Regions from separate parts of the Trichocoleus sp. DQ-U1 genome, predicted to be linked through region 3. Evidence: predicted binding sites of a transcription regulator. Region 3 holds the regulator's gene; each other region holds the start of a gene.
What was found. Region 3 encodes NtcA, which controls nitrogen genes in cyanobacteria. Its sites were predicted from a motif close to TTTGTANNNNNNNNTACAAA; they were not measured.
Positions count from the first base shown of each region.

Region 1: the regulator NtcA is predicted to act here: its motif matches at 3,321-3,340, upstream of rpoD (RNA polymerase sigma factor RpoD).
Region 2: the regulator NtcA is predicted to act here: its motif matches at 2,098-2,117, upstream of nirB (nitrite reductase large subunit NirB).

Region 1 covers NZ_JAMPKB010000005.1:133,188-139,223, reverse strand. The annotation lists gene NDI34_RS03825 (glycoside hydrolase family 15 protein) at 1-1,402, opposite strand, end outside; gene NDI34_RS03820 (chlorophyll A-B binding protein) at 1,605-1,760, shown strand; gene rpoD (RNA polymerase sigma factor RpoD) at 1,907-3,109, opposite strand; gene NDI34_RS03810 (polysaccharide deacetylase family protein) at 3,769-4,455, opposite strand; gene NDI34_RS03805 (hypothetical protein) at 4,545-5,033, shown strand; gene NDI34_RS03800 (hypothetical protein) at 5,111-5,890, opposite strand; gene NDI34_RS03795 (hypothetical protein) at 6,036-6,036, opposite strand, start outside.
Region 2 covers NZ_JAMPKB010000002.1:159,672-165,707, forward strand. The annotation lists gene nirB (nitrite reductase large subunit NirB) at 1-2,033, opposite strand, end outside; gene hetR (heterocyst differentiation master regulator HetR) at 2,391-3,290, opposite strand; gene NDI34_RS01700 (hypothetical protein) at 3,653-3,859, opposite strand; gene NDI34_RS01705 (FAD-dependent oxidoreductase) at 3,996-5,924, opposite strand; gene NDI34_RS01710 (zinc-dependent dehydrogenase) at 6,024-6,036, shown strand, end outside.
Region 3 covers NZ_JAMPKB010000019.1:29,271-35,306, reverse strand. The annotation lists gene NDI34_RS10460 (pre-16S rRNA-processing nuclease YqgF) at 25-429, opposite strand; gene NDI34_RS10455 (DUF3084 domain-containing protein) at 504-2,105, opposite strand; gene ntcA (global nitrogen regulator NtcA) at 2,353-3,024, opposite strand; gene fabI (enoyl-ACP reductase FabI) at 3,404-4,180, shown strand; gene hisB (imidazoleglycerol-phosphate dehydratase HisB) at 4,334-4,978, shown strand; gene NDI34_RS10435 (WG repeat-containing protein) at 5,109-6,036, opposite strand, start outside.

The DNA.
Region 1 (6,036 bases), on a different contig from region 3:
TCTGCGTTGCAATGCCGTGAACTGCTAATTCAGCCTGTAACTTTTCATCTTCTGCCAGCAGCGCAATTTGTACCATCGGGTTTCCTTCCCGACCCACACTCAGGTGCCGTCCCAGCGGGTCAATATCTCCCACCGCGATTAACTTCTCACTCAGCATTTCTCCTAGCAGGTACAAGCTTTGCGCCCACACCAAGGGGATATTTTCATTTGGCAGGCGCGGTTGGGTGTGGGGGTTCTGTCTCTCCGCCTCAATCTTTTCCGCCGGGACATAATAAAGCTCCGGTAGCAGCCGCAAACCGTCCTGCTCAATCAGCAGAAACTCCAGGCACTCTTGATAGTCCTTAACTTGTTCCATGTCTCCTCGAAACAAGCCATCCAGAACCAGGTAGGTGAAAAATAAAGGCCATTCGCACTCAATATGCTCAAATTGCTGCAATTCCCAAGGTTCGTAGTGCAAGCGGCTGGTATCTTCCAAAACAGTTTGGTGTCCATCTCGCAAAAAGCGTTTGCAGCCGTAGCGTCCCTCCAGCTTGTCGATGATTTTCTGTCGAGTGCGTTCCATCAGCTCCATATTTTCCACCGCAAAGGCTGGGAAACTAATGACGCTTAAGCTAGCCGCATCCACTTCTTTGGAGCTAGATTCTCTTGGTAACAGGGATTTCAGGGTCATACGAGCGCGAGCAATTTCATCCGGCAGCACGTGAATTACAGAAGCCTGAGAACCGCGCACTCCGAATAAATCCAGTCCGCTTATTGCTTCTAAAGCGGCTTTTGCCATCCCGATCGAACTGGCATTTAGTTCTGGATTCCCCCGGTTTATCTTATTTCCCCGCTCCCAAATGCCATAATCGGGGGTTCGGTAAGTTCTGCCAATGTAATAGACCAGATTTTGGACAAAGTTTACTTCGTCAATGGCGTAGATGATATGTAACCCCGATGCCGTCATCTGAGCCAGCATCAGCAGAAATAGCGAGGTGGCATCTAACTGCAAGTGTCCCCAAGCGTCATCGCCGACTACGACATCACCGCTGCTGGTGTTGTATTTGGCGTGCAGGCAGTCTAGGAGGGATTGGCTTTGTTTAAATTGCTCAACTTTGTGGCTCTGTCGCATCATACAGAACAACAGCCCGCGCATCAGCTTGACGACGCTTTGTTCTAGCTCGTAGGTGCGCCCCTTATCTTCATCGACTTTGCGGTAAGCTAGCGCCAATCCCCAAACGGCGAGAATGCTGTAAACGTTGTCGCGTACCCAGGCATCGGTGTAGTCGCCGTGGGCGTTAATTGCAGTACTGGCGGGCAACAGACCCGTAATCGGATTTTGACGGTTGAGAATGACAGCCTTGATCTGGTGGTAGTAATCGTCTAGGCGATCGCTTAGCGGTTGTGAGGCGTTTAGCAACATATCATTCTCCTAAAGAGAGGGGTGCTGGGGGTCGTCCCCGGCAAAACGAAGAGAGTGTCAGAAATCCAGCCCAAGTGCTTTTTATTTTCGCACCAAAGCTAAAATTCATCTGCCTCGCGAAGCAGATTGCTGCGCGTTTACAATTCTTTAGTTACATTCTTGTACAGATGGTAACAAAAGTTTATTTTATGGAGTTAAGACTATGCAAACTCAAGACCGCAACGATGCAACCAAGATTGGCTTTACGCCCCAAGCTGAAAATTGGAATGGGCGTTTTGCCACGATCGGCTTTTTCATTGCCATGATGATTGAACTCACCACAGGTCAAGGCGTGCTTCACTTCTGGGGTCTGATGTAATATATTTCAATTTTATAAATTTGGTCAATTTCAAAAGCTCGCTGGGAGTTTATCTAGGAACTCCCAGTTTTTTGTTTCCCAAATAATAGTAGGGGCAGGTAAAGAAACCCGCCCCTACTATTATTTATCTCGCTAAAAAGGATTGTCTAGCGAATGTATTCTTTGAGAATACTGTTGCGATTGGGATGCCGCAACTTGCGGAGAGCTTTCGCTTCAATTTGACGAATCCGTTCGCGGGTAACGTTGAAGATTTGACCGATTTCTTCAAGAGTTTTCATGCGTCCATCATCCAAACCGTAGCGCAGACGCAGCACATCCCGTTCGCGGGGGCTGAGGGTGTCGAGGACGCTTTCTAGATCTTCCCGGAGGAGGTTTTTAGAAACTTGATCTTCGGGGGTTTCACCATCTGCTTCGATGAAGTCACCCAGACGGGAGTCTTCTTCTTTACCGATGGGAGTTTCTAGAGAGATGGGTAACTGAGCTGATTTAGCAATGAATCGCAGTTTCTCGATGGTCATTTCCATGCGAGTAGCGATTTCTTCTTCAGTGGGTTTGCGACCCATTTCTTGGGATAGAAGCTTGGTAGTTTTTTTGATCCGAGAAATGGTTTCGTACAGGTGAACAGGTAGTCGAATGGTGCGAGATTGATCCGCGATCGCTCTCGTAATTGCCTGACGAATCCACCACGTCGCATACGTGGAGAATTTGTAACCTTTTTCGTGGTCAAATTTTTCAGCGGCTCGAATCAAGCCTAGACTGCCTTCCTGAATCAAGTCTTGGAAGGATAAGCCGCGATTCATATATTTTTTGGCAATCGAAACCACCAAACGCAGGTTTGACTGCACCATTTTGTCTTTAGCGCGGCGACCTACATAGAGGCGATGTCGGAACGCTGGTAGGCGCTTCTTCACCTCTTTAGACCACTCTTCTTGTTGGGGTTCTCGCCCTAGCTGAGTAGCGAGTTGTTCCCAGACTCGCTCAGATTTCAGCACTCCCTCAGCCCACTCTATATCCTGCGGTTCCCGCTCCAGATTTTCGATCAGTTGCTCGCGCAAACGCTCTAATTCTAGTAAGTCGGCTATCTTGCGTGCGAGTTCAATTTCTTCATCGGCTCTTAAGAGACGAATCCGACCAATTTCTTGTAAATAGAGACGAATCGAATCCTCAGTGTAGTGTTTCTTTTTCGTTTGCACCCGACGACGGGATCTACTGACCTTACCAGGCTTACCTTCGTCTTCATCGGGCGTTACGTCTACAAAGTCGTCTTGATCCGCGTCTTCATCAATTAAGAGATCCAACTCGCTCTCAGGCGGAGTGATGATTTCGAGTACGTCGTTGGCCTGGGTCATGCCGAATTCCTCATGCTCCTTCAGTTAAAGACCAGAAGATGGTGTTAGTTAATCTACAAAACAAGTTAGCCAGTCGTTATACCTTGCCAGCTTTCAACGCTTGCTGACTGGCTCAATGAGAGAAAAGAGAGAATGCGCTTGCGTGCAACGCCAGCGTTCGATAACCGCGTTGAAATAGGTGTTAATGCTGGTAGTGTTCAAAACCTTTCCGATTGTAGCCTTTCTCACAAAACTTGCACGCTTTTGGTTTATTTAAACCTTCAAATATGAAGTTAATGTCAAGGCGGCTTTTCCCAATGGATAATCCGATTGGAATTGATACACCCACTCCGATCTCATCTCCTTCAACTAGCTTGTACAGGATTTACCAGCAACACTCGCTGGTTGATTTGGTGATGCCTCCAGCCAGTTGAGCGCTGTCTTTCTATAAATAGCCTATAGTTAAGCGTCAAAGGTTTGGGGAGAGTAGCACTAAGCAGTAATGAACGTTTAGGCAAAAATAGAGAAAATATTGCTTGATTTCGCATTTTGCTTAAATGCAACTCTATCCTACTGACGCTTGATGGGCGATGGGTTGCGACAAATGGCTGAATTCTATTCCGTCATTCTAATCAACAAGAGCCAAAATGTGACAGAGAAAACATCAATATATTTCGTATTTAGGTTAAAGAGGTCAACTGACTTTGCTGCCACAGCGCATCGATGGTAACAAATTGATATCCTTGCTGCAATAGTTTAGGCACTAACTGGGCGGTCGTTTCAGCCACATCTTGACCTCCATAATAGCCATCATGCAAAACAATGACCGAACCATTTTGGACTTGCCGCAAAACTCGCTGTACGACGACGCTAACCCCAGGCTGTACCCAGTCTTCCGGCACCACGCTCCACATGACAGGTCGATAGTTCCACTGCTGCAATAAATCTAAAGTCTGGGGTGTAAACAAACCATTAGGGGGTCGAACGTCACGAACAAATTGTGGATCGAGTTGACAGGCTTGTTGGATCGCCTGCTGTGTCTGTTCCATACTTTGTTTGAGGTCAGATGGACTCAGCTTGGGAAAAGCGCGATGATCGTACCCATGCAGCCCAAGCCAGTGACCTCGCCGGTAGACTTCTTTGGCAGTTGCTGGTGCGCGGTTAACGCAAACACCCAGCCAAAAAAAACTTGCGGGTATGTTGTAGTGGTCTAGCACTTTCAAGAGTTCGGGAGTGTACTGGGGATGGGGGCCATCATCAAACGTGAGAGCGATCGCTCGTGAATTTCCAGTACCCGACCACAGACAACGGGGAAAGGCAGGCTGAAGAATTCGGTACACAATAGGAAATAGCGGAGCTAGCTGCATTTGCTCTTTGATGTCGTTTTTCTAATGGGTGTCAACAGACGGTGAGTCTCAAAGGTCAATTTAAACAACAAAGCCCATGTTTTGCCATACTGGCGGGAGCTTCTCTTTTATTTGCTCTCTCTGGGTGCAGCACCGTAACCACTAACCAGTATGAAGCAACCGCCCGGACAACTTTAACTTGGAAAGTCGGTTACTCGACTAATCCGGGTCGCAATCAAGAGCGAATCGAAACTTTTGGCTCTACTTCCTTACTCAACCGCAATGGGGAGAAGCCAGAAGGCGCGGTAATTGGCCCCGACGAACGGGAACTTTGGTGGTCTGCACTGCCACCACGACCCACGCTTGATGAAATTGAACAGCGACTGCAACCTGCCGAAAAGGCAAGCCAGCCAGAGATTTTGCGAGATGTGAATTACCAAATTACTTATCGCAGCAACGGGCAGAGTGTTACCTTGCCGACGAATTACGATGTCTATCGAGAGGTTGTCAAGGCATATCCTTCCCAAACGCCTTTAGAGCTGACGCTAGGAGTCAATGATTCCTCTGTGGAGAAAGCGGAACCCAAGTTTGAGAATTAAAAAGAGATATTAAAAAGCAAAAATTAAGGCGGGGGCGATCGCTTCTTCCCTGTCTCTCGGCTCCTCTGCCCCCCTGCTTAATTCTTCCTGCGGACTTTAGCCACAGAGCGCTTCAAAACAACAGGCGTCTTTAACGGTTGACTAGCTTTAATTAACGGCTGGTTACTCTCCAATGCTTGCAGACCATCGAGAACCGCATCTCGGATCGCCGCTTCCGGTTCTTGATTCAGCATCAGCCGAAAGTATTCGGCAACACTACGTCGATGCTCCCGCTCTAACCGAGCCTCTGTTACTAAGGCACAAAGTCGGCGAACCGCAATCAGACGCTTCAGGGGGTCTACCTGCGTCAGCTCCGTTAACCAATGGTTCAGGTTAGCTTCATCCCGATTCAGTTGACGGCTAATAATTTGCCAGACCAAGAGGATTAGGGTTGCCAGAGTGCCCAGACCTTGAAGAATTGCACCAGCGGCAATCCAGGGACTGTCGGAGTCTACCCAGATGGAAACTGCCATATAGGTGCTGAGGCTAGCAATGCCGCCACTGCCAACGGCAAGCGTTAATTGCCGGTTGGAGCCACTAAAAAACCGTTGCAGGCTTGACCAGTGTACTTGCCAGTCCCACTCCTGCATCAGGTAAACCAGCAACATTACCAACACACCAGCGCCGGTAGCCAGTAGGAGCTTCCAGTTCCAGAACAGCATCACCACCACAACGGCGCTCACCACCAGCCAGCTGCCCGATCCCTGACTTGGGTGCCGGGGAAACAGCTTGAGGACTGGCATTTTTAATTGTTTCTGCGACAGAGCCAATTGGATCTGGTTTACGAGTTGTTGTCGCCAAGACGACGCCTGTGCCACGAAAGTTTCCTGCTTAAGTCAGATAGATTATACCTAACGAGTTAACTATCGTAATACCTTTTAGTCCTAAGCTCGTAGCCCGTAGTCATTCGTCCTTTGTTTTACCAAGTTGACCAATGACTACGAACCAATGACCGATGACCGCT
Region 2 (6,036 bases), on a different contig from region 3:
TTTAATTTGTGGGGCAATCGCAAGCCTCGATATCGCAGTTCGATCTCAATCGCCAAAGTGGTTGAATCCTGAACCCCAAAGCGGCACCAGGTGCTACCTACACAAGATTTGACCGTGCGGAGTGCCTTCCCATAAGCGTGTCCCGATTCAAATCCAGCATCTATCAGTCGCTGCCAAATTTGGGGTAATTGATCTACCCGCGCACCTAATAAATCGATCCGTTGTCCACCTGTAATTTTGGTATAAAGACCAAAATCTTTAGCAACTTCTCCCAACACAATCAGCTGATCTGGTGTTAGTTCACCACCGGGAACTCTGGGGATTACTGAATAAGTTCCATCCTTCTGAATGTTTGCCAGGTAATAATCATTGGTATCCTGCAACCCCACATGCGGCATTTCTAAAATATACTCGTTCCACGTTGAAGCGAGAATAGAAGCTACAGCAGGCTTACAAATTTCACACCCCTTCCCTTTTCCATGTTTTTGAATTAAATCTTCAAAAGTCAGGATTTTTTGAGAACGCACCAAGTGATAAAGTTCCTGACGGGAATAGGCGAAGTGTTCGCAGAGATGATTTTTTACCTCTATCCCCGCTTTCTTCATCTCAGCTTTGAGGATATCAGTTACCAGTGGCACGCAACCGCCGCAACCTGTGCCGGCTTGGGTGCATTTCTTTACACTGGCAATATCAGTGAGTTGCCCTTCTTGGATGGCACTACAAATTTGCTCTTTGCTAACATTATTGCAAGAGCAAATTTGGGCAGTATCTGGTAAACTCTCCACACCCATACCGACTGTGGCAGACTTGCCTTCGCGGGGTGGCATCAGCAAATCTTCTGGATGAGGCGGGAGCGCGATCGCATTCTGCACAAATTGCAGCAGCGTACCGTAAGCTGAAGCATCTCCTACCAGAATTCCACCTAAAAGATGGCTACCATCTTCATTTAAAACCAGTTTTTTGTAAACACCTTGGATGGTATCAGTAACGGAAATTTCTTTAGCGCCGGGAGATTTGGCAAAGGCATCCCCGAAACTGGCAACATCCACTCCCAACAGTTTGAGCTTGGTGGACATATCCGCGCCGGTAAAGCTGCTCGTCCCTGTTTTGCTCAGGATATCTGCCGCTACGCTTGCCATTGTATAGCCAGGAGCGACTAAGCCGTAAATTCGATTTTGATAAAGGGCGCATTCTCCAATAGCATAAATATTTGGATCTGAAGTTTGGCAAGAATCGTTGATAACGATCCCGCCGCGATCGCCTACTGCTAATCCACATCCTCTCGCGATTTCATCGCGAGGACGAATTCCCGCAGAAAAGACAATCATATCTGTCTCTAACTCTTCACCATCAGCAAAGGTCATTTTAGCAACCTTGCCATCAATGCTGACAATTTCTGTTGTAGATTTACTGGTATGAATTGAAACCCCAAGTTCTTCTATCTTGTTGCGAAGGATGTTGCCACCGACATCATCAATTTGTAGTGGCATTAATCTGGGTGCGAACTCAACAACATGGGTTTTTAAACCCATATTTTTGAGAGCGTTCGCACATTCCAAACCTAATAATCCACCCCCAACAACGACACCAGTTTGGCAATTTTTCGCATAGGATGACATTGCCTCAAGGTCATCTATTGTCCGGTAGACAAAATTACCTTTCGCATCATTCCCTTTAATTGGCGGTACAAAAGGATAGGAGCCTGTTGCTAGAACAATTTTGTCATAGGCAATTGTTATCCCATTCGCTGATGTAACTGTTTTTTCTTCCCGGTTAATCGCAACTGCCTTATCACCGATATGGATTTCAACTCCATTTTCTTGGTACAAACCCGGTTGAACTAACGATAAATCTGCCGCAGTTTTGCCTGAAAAGAAACCACTCAAATTAACCCGATCGTAAGCAACACGAGGCTCTTCGCAAAATGCGATCAAGTTCCATTCCTGCGTCGCTCCTTTAGCGATCATCAGTTCTAGAAACTTGTGTCCTACCATACCGTTGCCGATAACAATAAGATTCTTTTTGCCGGTCATGCAGTTTTATAACGCCTATTTTTACAATCTTCTTAATTAGTCCTATAAAAGATTTCAAAGTAAGTTTGTAAAAATTGTTACACTAAACTGTTTGGCTATGCAGTGTGCGAATGATCCCGATTGTGTTTTTGCATGAGGAGTGAAAACTTTATACAAATGTGGGTCAATTTAGCAGCAATACTCATTTCAAATTTGTTTGTAGAACCCCGCATTCAGCATCAAACTATTGGGGCAATGCCTACACAAGGCTAAGTTAATTTTTCCCCGATTTCAGGCAAAAGTTTTACCGATGTAGCTTCTAACTGAAGCAGGGTGGGCATTGCCCACCCTGCTCAACGAAAATGTGAGTTAAGTGTTTTATTCTTCTTTTGGGCCAAAAACCATTTGTAGAAGCACTGGCTGACCGTCGGCGCGGTGATATTTATCTGCCCAATCCCGGATGACCATATCCAGTTCTTGCATGGCTGCCTCAATGCGATCCGGTGGAATATCGAGTTCCTCTAGTATCCGCATCACATTTAGCTGTCGGTCTGCCCAATCTTTCATCAGTCGGAAGTAGCGGGCAGTATCCTCAATCATGATATAAGTGCGTTCTTCGTCCTCAGCGGGTGAGTAGGAAGCGCGAGTGAGGGCGTAGAAGGGCAATCCCCAAGGAGAATCAATTCGCGTTACCGTGCCGGAATAGATTAAGCGCCGCTTGATGTGTTCGGCGAATGCTTCGCTTAGAGGAATGCGGCGTTCTTCTGGCAAGTCTTCCTGGGAACGACTGTGGAGAAATTCAATTAATTCTAGAAACTGAAAAGCGTTGATTAGCTGGGCATCCGGCAGATTATTTGGCAGTTTTTCCTCAAGGTATCGCTTTTCGTCAGCGGTCAGGTTGGTGCTATAGATGCGCGATCGCCCCGGTTGCCACGGAAACTGCTCCATCCAAACATAGGGAAACTGAATTAAATACCGAGGTTCTTGGGAACCCAGCATCTTCAGCAGTTTCCCTTCGGTCAGCGCTTGCCGAACTTCCTCGACGATGACTTTGACTCGCTTCGGCTCAATGTGGTGCAGGTGCCCCGTCATCCGGATATTTTGACCCTGCTCCAAATAAGTCATGTAAATCGCGCACTTTGCTGCCGTGGCAGCAGCATCCAGGAAGGCTCCGTGTCGGTGCCCGCCGGTTCTCATCGCACTAAAGGCCAGATAAAACATGATCTGATCCATCGCACCGGGGCTAAGGCTTTTGATCAGATCCAGGTCGTTGCTCATATCAGGGGTGATCGCATCGCAAGGGGACAAAACACTGGTTCCTTGGTGAAAATGGTGAAAAGCTTATGTTTCCACATTTGCAGTGAGTTCAATTCACTCGCTGAAACTATTGAACTCTAAGCACCCCGATAGCATGAACGTAAATAATCTCTAATTATAGAAAAGGACGGCCTAATATATAGCTTTTGTCAGGGAATAAATTCTCCGTGACAGGCAAAATTAGACAAATAGTGCCCCAAGTACACTGGCACAAACCTGCTAGAGCTTAGTTTGCTGCCTTCAAATGAGCTTTCATCGACCTCAGTCGCAAGGTGAAAAGCGGATCGATGACTTGTTCAGATTTGGCTAAATAGAGGATAATTCTAGACGATAGAGATATATTCGGGCGAAAACGCATCTCGGCGTCCGGTTCCTTTATCCGGAGACGGTTCGTTCCCACGTTTCAGCGATACGGCTAGCTCGGAAGACGTGGATGGCAGTTGCTTGGCAGAGGCGGACTCGATCCCTAAGAAATTACCTGAAGAGATTGATAGTAAGCTCAACAACATGATAGAGGTGTAAGGGCGCATAGCAGATGTCCGTGTCAGGGTTATAGTCCCTGATACGGAGTTCTTGATCGTTAACCAGGAAAAATTTCGGTTAGAGCTTAGTCGGTTCCGATTGAGTTCTGCTTTTGTTTAAGGTTAGAGGTACGATGCCTAAGGCTCAAAAATGAGTGCGATCGCTCCCAGGAGCAATAATTTTTTCCACAATCAACCATTTGCCCGATTGATTGAGATATCCGCACACAGAGAGCATCTGCCGATCGAGGCAGGTTTGGAGTTCTCCGTCTACTTCTGGGCGCAAGGCGATCGCTATCCAGGTTTGCTCTTCCCCAGCAGCTGGCTCCTTTACAGTGAAGGTGTAATCTTGCTCGGCATGGCGATGGAACACTCCACAGAAGAGTGCTGAGTTTGAAGCGGATTTTTCAATGCTTCCGCCAACCGCTTCCCCATCGCTGTGTTTCGTAAAGGGTGAGGGAACTTCCACATATTTTGAATCCTGTGGCGTCTGGGGTTCCAGGTAAGGGCAGTTGCCATTGAAGGGATAGGTGTCAGGGCGATCCAAGTAATCTCGTTGCCTGTGCAGCCAGTCGGCGCGATCGCGCGGTAAATTGAACAGAGGGAAAATTGCTGCTGGCGATCGCTCATCTTGTAACAATGCTTCTTGCAGGACTCGGACAGGTAAATCTCTGGGTTGACAACTTCGCTGCACGCAAAGCGCCGCCGCCATTCCCGCCGCCTGACCAATATTCATGACGATGGGCTGTAACCGGGTGGAACCGTTGGCAATATGGGAGACGGAGATATTTTTTTCGCAAACCAGCAGTCCATCCACAGACTCTGGAATTAGACAAGTGTAGGGAAGGGTGAAAGGAGTGCCAGTCCAGCGTCCACCCCAGCGAATTGATTTTGGTTTAACAAGAAAGTTGTAGTTAGGGTAATGGTGGTCGTTGGGGTAGTTGCCGAAGGCGATCGCATTCACCTCCCCAGCCGTATCCACAGGTAGGGGTGCAACCTTTCCCCCCGCCACTGGCAAGATATCCTGCTCTCGCACGGTCGCCAGTCCCACAAGGCGTCTACTTTCCCGATAGTAAGGGTGTAGGGCATAACCACCTCCACCGAGAGCGTTTTGAGTTTTGATTGAGTTTTGATTGAGTTTGGGAGTCAAGCGTGAGGGAAAGATTTGAGTCGCTAAGCCGTAACGCCGCCCCAGCTTAGTTTGAATAAAGCGGACAAAGCTTTGAGTGTGCCACAGACTCTCTTGAAGAAATTGATGCCACGCCGCCTCCGACTCTATCAGACGCCCCACTCCTTCCCCATAGTCATTGCCGCATAGGGGCCAATTGATCATGAAAAGATTCCCCGGTAAACGCCCATAATTGAGAAACTGCTCCCAACCGTAGCGATCCCAGCTACCTTGGAAGGATGAAGGAGGAAGGATAAAAGATGAAGGAGGAGGGGGAATTTCCGGCGCACTTGCTTCCTCACCAAAATCTTGCAGAATTGCCACCCAGGTGGGAGCTTGGACTGGGTATCGCTGAGTCAATTCATTGTGAGAAACAGGCGCACTAGGTTCGCCAAACTCCGATTGCAATTCCCATCCCCAGCGGTACGGCACAGATGCTAGAGGCAACAAGTCTCCCAGTTCGGTGCCATCTAGGGTGATTTTGGATTGAACGGTGAAATCGGCAAATCGAACCCCAAGGATGCGATCGCCTGTTCGCAAAACCTCTAAGGGCACTTGCCCCGCAACCCAGTCTAGATTTGGCAATTCTTGTACCCAATCAGCAAATATTTGGGCACCAATCCGGGGATCGTAACTAAACAGACTCACCCAACTATTGTTTAAGCCTCCCATTTGCCGAGAACGCAATTCCCCTAAAAACTCACCCCAAAGCCCCGTCTGAAAGGCAGCAAGTTCATTACCATCCGGGGCAGCAACCCCCGCTGAGGTGAGCATTCCCCCCAGCCAGGTAAATTCACTCACCAGCATTGTCTTGGCACCGCGACGGGCAGCTTGTATCGCAGCTGCGGTTCCTCCCGTTCCGCCTCCCACAACCAAGACATCTACTTCTATTAATTCATTCATCAGCAATTCCGTTTCAGAATAGACAATCGATCGCGAACAATAGACAATTAGCTATAAACAATCGGCTATCGAAAGTATAAAGTCCATCGTTTAAGGAAAAGCATGAAAGCACAAG
Region 3 (6,036 bases):
GAAAGTTAAGAATGACAGAGTTTCCTAGTTCCTCGTCTCTCGTTGCTTCATGTATCTTTCGATGAGGAGGATGGCAACAATGTCATCGATTGGTCGGGGTAGACTCCGCATCCCTTGGGGAATCAGGCGTCCTAAACCTTGGGGAGGGTACATTTGCCAATAGCGATCGCGTGCTTCCAATGTACTGTAGCGCTCATCTACCAGGACAATTGGCACCGACGTTGGAAATTGCTGAAGTTTCTTTTTCCAACTTTTGGAAGTGGTTTGATCGCCCATCACTAGAGTATCAATCGGAAATTTTTCACACAACTCAAGGAGCGTTGCGATCGCTGCTTCTGCTGGTACAACCTGGTGGTAATGCAGAGAATTGTCTTTCCCCACTACGGCTAAACCACACTTATCGCGCCCTGGATCGAACCCTAAAATCATCTGAATTGGCTAATCGCTAATTTACAAATGGTTAATTGCCATTAGTCATCATCTCATCACTAATGACTAATAAATTACATCCTGACCACAACTTCTCCGTCTTCAACCGCCTCCAAATTTAATTTCATGGGTCCGGCAATATAGGCGTCCTCAGCCACGACCGCTTTCAGAGAAATCGGCTTATTGTGCTTTTTCAACTGCTCGATAAACCGAATCAAGCTAACAATTCGATTATCGCCAACCTGAACTGTATCGCCCAAAATCCCCGCGCGAGTAGCTCGGAACTGGGATGCTCCAAGCAGCAGGTCAATCCGCTGCCGAATTTGTTGGTCGGTCATGTTTGAAGGATCGGCAGATGTCGTTGCTACGACTTCACCAGTGCGGAATACAACTTGATTGGGTGCGGCGTCTGCAAAGACTTGTACCTGCTTTTCTCCCTGGACATAGTTACCAGCCGAAAAAACTCGGACTACATAGTTTCGACCATCCTGAATCTGGTTGATCAGTTGCTCTACCTGTGCCTCTGTAATTTGCACGACCCGTTCGTTCGCCACCTTGTTGAGACCGGGTTGGGTCGCTTTAATCGCTGTCCGATTCGCTTCCCGTAACAGCTGCTCAATGACCTGTCGGGCTGCGGCTGGCTCGACAATACGAAAAACGCCAGCCGCCAGAACCTGACCGCGCAGCAGTGCCAGACTACCCTGACGCAAAGTTTGATAAGACTGGTAATACTGTTCTAAGGTTGCCACTTCCTGCTCTAGGGAAGCTTGTTGTTTTTCGAGTTCTTTAAGGCGATTTTCTCGCTGGGCAATCACCTCATCTCGTTGAGAAATTTTGTTATCAAGTAGAGATAAGGCTTTGTCTCGCTGGGCAATTTGCTCATCGCGATCGCTCAGGCTCTTCCGAAAGGTAGCAAGTTTCTCATCAAGTTCCACAAGGGCTTGATCCCGCTTGAGAATTTGCTCATCGCGTTGGCTAATTGCTCGGTCTTGCTGGGCAATTTTTTGGTCGCGCTGAGTCACTTTCGCTTTGAATTCAGTAATTTCAGCTCTGACTTGATTTCGCTGCTGGAGCAATTCTTGGCGTTCTGCTTGAAGTTGTTGGATTTCGGAACGTAGCGTCTTGGCTTGCCCTGAGACAGATGTAAGCTGTTTTTGGGTTTGCTGAAAGCTGCTGGCAACCCGGGTCAGTTCGCTTTGAGTCTGATTTAGTTGCGCCTCCGTCTGGCCTTGTTTAGCCAGCGCGGCTGCCAAAGATCGATTAATCGCATCTAAGCGCTGCTGGGCGACAGATTGCTGGGTGCGAGCCTGAGCGAGTTCCTTCTCTACTTGCTCTTTTTGGGCGGCGGTTTTAGCAAGTTCGCTTTCGGTCTTCCGTTTCTGCTCGTTTGCTTTGGCAATATCCTTACTTGCTGTTTTGAGTTTTTTCTGGACTTCTTGAAGTCTAAAAACTCCAATCCGCAATTGTTCGCTGGTCGCGAAGATGATTGTTAGTGTTGAGGCAGAAATCGTTAGTCCCGTTAGAATCGTTACTAAAACAGCTGTTTTGCGGGGACGCAGATTGAACAACGACAGGCGTGCTTTTCCCACGCGCGTGCCAATGCGATCGCCCACCGTTGCGATGACGCTTCCCAACACTAAAATAGACAAAATCAGGAAGAGCGCACTGTCGGTCATTGTCTGCTACAGTCATTCCAGTTACAGCCTATCGCATCGCAGGCTAGAGAAAGGGTTAACAGGAATTAAAGATCGAAGGTGAAATCGGAAAGGTTAAAGGTTGGAAGGTTGAAAACTATCCGCTTAAAACCTGACACCTTTTAACTCAACTCCCGACTAAATGTTAAAACTGGATAACCTGCTCGCGCTACCATGCCGTTTTAACCAACAACCTAACCTACAACCTGACGAGAGCCTCTAGCTGTTTTCAAGTAAACTGCTGACTCAGTGTAACTGGGTTGTGTACCGTAATTTTTTTCTTGTGGATAGAAATCATTTTTTCCTCCCGCAAATCTCCCAGTAAGCGGGTGACAGTTACCCTGGTGGAGCCGATTGCTTCTGCGATCGCTTGATGAGAAAGCTTCAGATCGATCGTAATTCCATTGGCGGTAGGAACGCCAAAATCACGGCACAGAATCAATAGAAAACTCACCAAGCGGGATCCCATATCTCGGTGAGCTAATGTCTCAATCATCATTTCTGTTTGCAAAATGCGCGAAGAAAGCCCTCGCAGCATCAACATCGATAGCTCCGGATTATCCTTGAGCGATTGCTCTACCTGATCGATCGGTGCCGAAAGCAGCTCCACTGGCGTAAATGCTACAGCGTGATAAAACCGATCCGAACGATGCCCTGTAATTAAGGACAGTACTCCAAAAACGCTGTTTTCTCGCAGCAGCGCCACGGTAATTTCTTCCCCAGCTTCATACACGCGAGACAGCTTTACTGCACCTTTGAGCAAAAAGTATACCCGTTCAGCCGGGTCTCCTGGGAAAAAGATCGTCTTGCCCCGCTCAAAAGTTTCCACCACGGGTGGAAACGCCCCACCTCCCAGTTGACGGAACACAGCTGCTAGCGGTCTATCTTGCGTCACTGCCACTTCCTTTTTCCTAAATGCTGCCCTACAGACTTCTGCAACTTTCTGTCGGAGGAACTTTAACCATAGCAAAACAACTATGAGAGTTTTCTGACATTAGACACAGATAAACTGACTTCCAAGCGGTTTTTGTGCTATTTGATACAAAATTTTAAAGTAGTTTCCCCGGCTACCTTCTTTAGTTCTCTCCCTGCTCAAGGCAAGTAAGATTATGACGGAAAATGTTGATATCTTGACAGTATCTGCGCTATCGGGTGGGATGCATGGTGAGTAAGGAGGCACGCTCCTTACCCGTACTAGACAGCCTCGCTCCGGGCGATCGCGATCTTGAATACTCCCCTAAATCGGATATCCTCTAATATTGCCTTCAAAATCGACATTTATGCTAGATTTAACCGGAAAAAACGCCCTTGTCACCGGCATTGCCAACAATCGATCGATCGCCTGGGGGATTGCTCAGCAACTGCACCAAGCGGGTGCGAATCTAGGAGTGACTTACCTGCCAGACGACCGAGGCCGCTTTGAAAAAAAAGTGGCAGAGTTGGTAGAACCCCTCAACCCCAGCTTATTTTTACCCTGCGATGTCCAGAATGAGACCCAAATTCAGTCTACATTTGACGCCATCCGCGATAAGTGGGGCAAGCTAGACATCCTGATCCATTGTCTTGCTTTTGCGAACAAGGAAGATTTATCAGGTGATTTTAGTACCACTACCCGTGCTGGCTTCACCCAAGCTCTAGAAATTAGTACCTATTCGCTGGTACAACTTGCTGGGTCAGCAAAACCACTGATGACAGAAGGTGGCAGCATTGTCACGCTGACTTATCTAGGCGGCGTTAAGGTGATCCCCAACTACAACGTAATGGGAATTGCCAAGTCTGGATTGGAAATGAGTGTCCGTTACCTGGCATCTGAATTAGGTCCACAGAATATTCGCGTGAATGCAATTTCGGCAGGTCCTATCCGCACTTTGGCATCGTCGGCGGTAGGTGGCATTCTGGATATGATCCATCACGTTGAGGAAGTAGCACCGCTGCGACGCACTGTAACTCAGAAAGAAGTGGGAAATGCGGCTGCTTTCTTGTGTAGCGATTTGGCAAGTGGCATTACAGGTCAGGTGCTATATGTCGATGCGGGATACGAGATTATGGGGATGTAAAAAGAATCAAACATTAAAAATTAAAAATTAAAAAGCAAAGATTCTGCTAATTTTTAATTTTTAATTTTGCATTTTTAAGGCTTTCGCGTCTCCCAAATGCTCAGTAACGTAGGATAATAAACTTAACTTTATTTTCTTGAGTGAGCATCTGCGATGCAGGCACGCGATCGCCAATTTCCACCTTCTCCAAGCATTGAACAGCTTTTGTCTCCTCGCATGGCAAGGGTTCCCCGCAAGACGGGCGAAACGGATGTTATCGTCACCGTCAAATTAGACGGGAATGGCACTTGCAATGCCAAAACCGGCATTCCGTTTTTAGACCATATGCTGCATCAAATCGCCTCTCACAGCCTGATTGATTTGGATGTAGCCGCGACGGGAGACTTGGAAATTGATGACCACCATACCAATGAAGATGTGGGAATTACCCTAGGAATGGCGTTGCATCAAGCACTGGGCGATCGCAAAGGAATTGTCCGATTTGGGAATTTCCTCGCCCCTCTCGATGAAGCGTTGGTTCAGGTAGCGTTAGATTTTTCCGGACGCCCCCACCTCAGCTATGGCTTAGAGATTCCCACTCAGCGAGTCGGGACTTATGACACCCAGCTGGTGCGGGAATTTTTTGTGGCGTTGGTCAATCACAGCCAGATGACGCTGCACATTCGCCAACTCGATGGAATTAATTCGCACCACATTATTGAAGCGACGTTCAAAGCGTTTGCGCGATCGCTCCGCATGGCAATCGAAGTTGATCCCCGTCGTGGCGGTACGATCCCCAGTTCTAAAGGCGTGTTATAGGTCTCCTTGCAAATACACTCCGATAAAGGCAACGAGAGCCGGGGAAATCCTCACCAGGCTCTCGCTTCATTCTGCTGAAGTTTCCGCGACCACTGACTCTCAATTCTTCTATGTCTTCAGAAATGAGAACTTATGGAAGAGGTTTGCGGATATAGCCATATTTATTGCCAATCTTAACTTTTGCTAGCCCTTGCGAAAAAGATTGAGCGCTATCAAATTGGGGTTTAATTACGAATTTGCCACTCTTATTGATATAGCCCCATTTGTCGCCGTTCTTTACCGCTGCTAGGTCTTCTGAAAAGTTATAAATATTATCAAATTGTGGGGGAATGACAACATTGCTTGCCTTGTCAATATAGCCTACCTTAGTGTCTATCGTTATGCCCGCCAGCCCTTGAGAAAAGTCCCCAGCCCAATCAAATTGGAGTGGAATAACAAGATATCCCATTCTGTCAATATAGCCCCACTTATTATTACTGGATATCACTGCTAGTCCTTCCGAAAAAAACTTAGCTTCCTCAAATTCCAACGGAACAATAACGTCTCCCCGATTATCGATATAGCCCCATTTGTTGTCTTTTTTGACTGGCGCGAGTCCTAGGGCTGATTCACTGCGATCGCTTATAGAAAAAGATTCAGCAACATCAAACTGGGGCTGAATGACGAAGTTGCCTTTCTTGCCGATATAGCCCCACTTTTTACCGATTTCTACCGCCGCCAGCGCTAACGCAGTGCGATCGCTTATAGAAAAAGATTCAGCAATATCAAATTTTGGGTTAATTACCAAGTTGCCTTTCTTATCAATATATCCCCACTTTCCATCTATCTTTACCGCTGCCAGCCCTTGAGAAAAATTCTTAGCCAAATCATATTTTGGTTTAATGACTAAGTTGCTACTCTTATTGATATAGCCCCACTTGTTCTTTAGTTTGATAGCCGCTAACCCTTGGAAAAAAGATTCGGCATTATCAAATTGAGGTTTGATTGCGAAGTTGCCTTTATTATCAAGATAGCCCCATTGGCCGTCTATTTTGACTGCTGCTAGCTCTTCTGAAAAT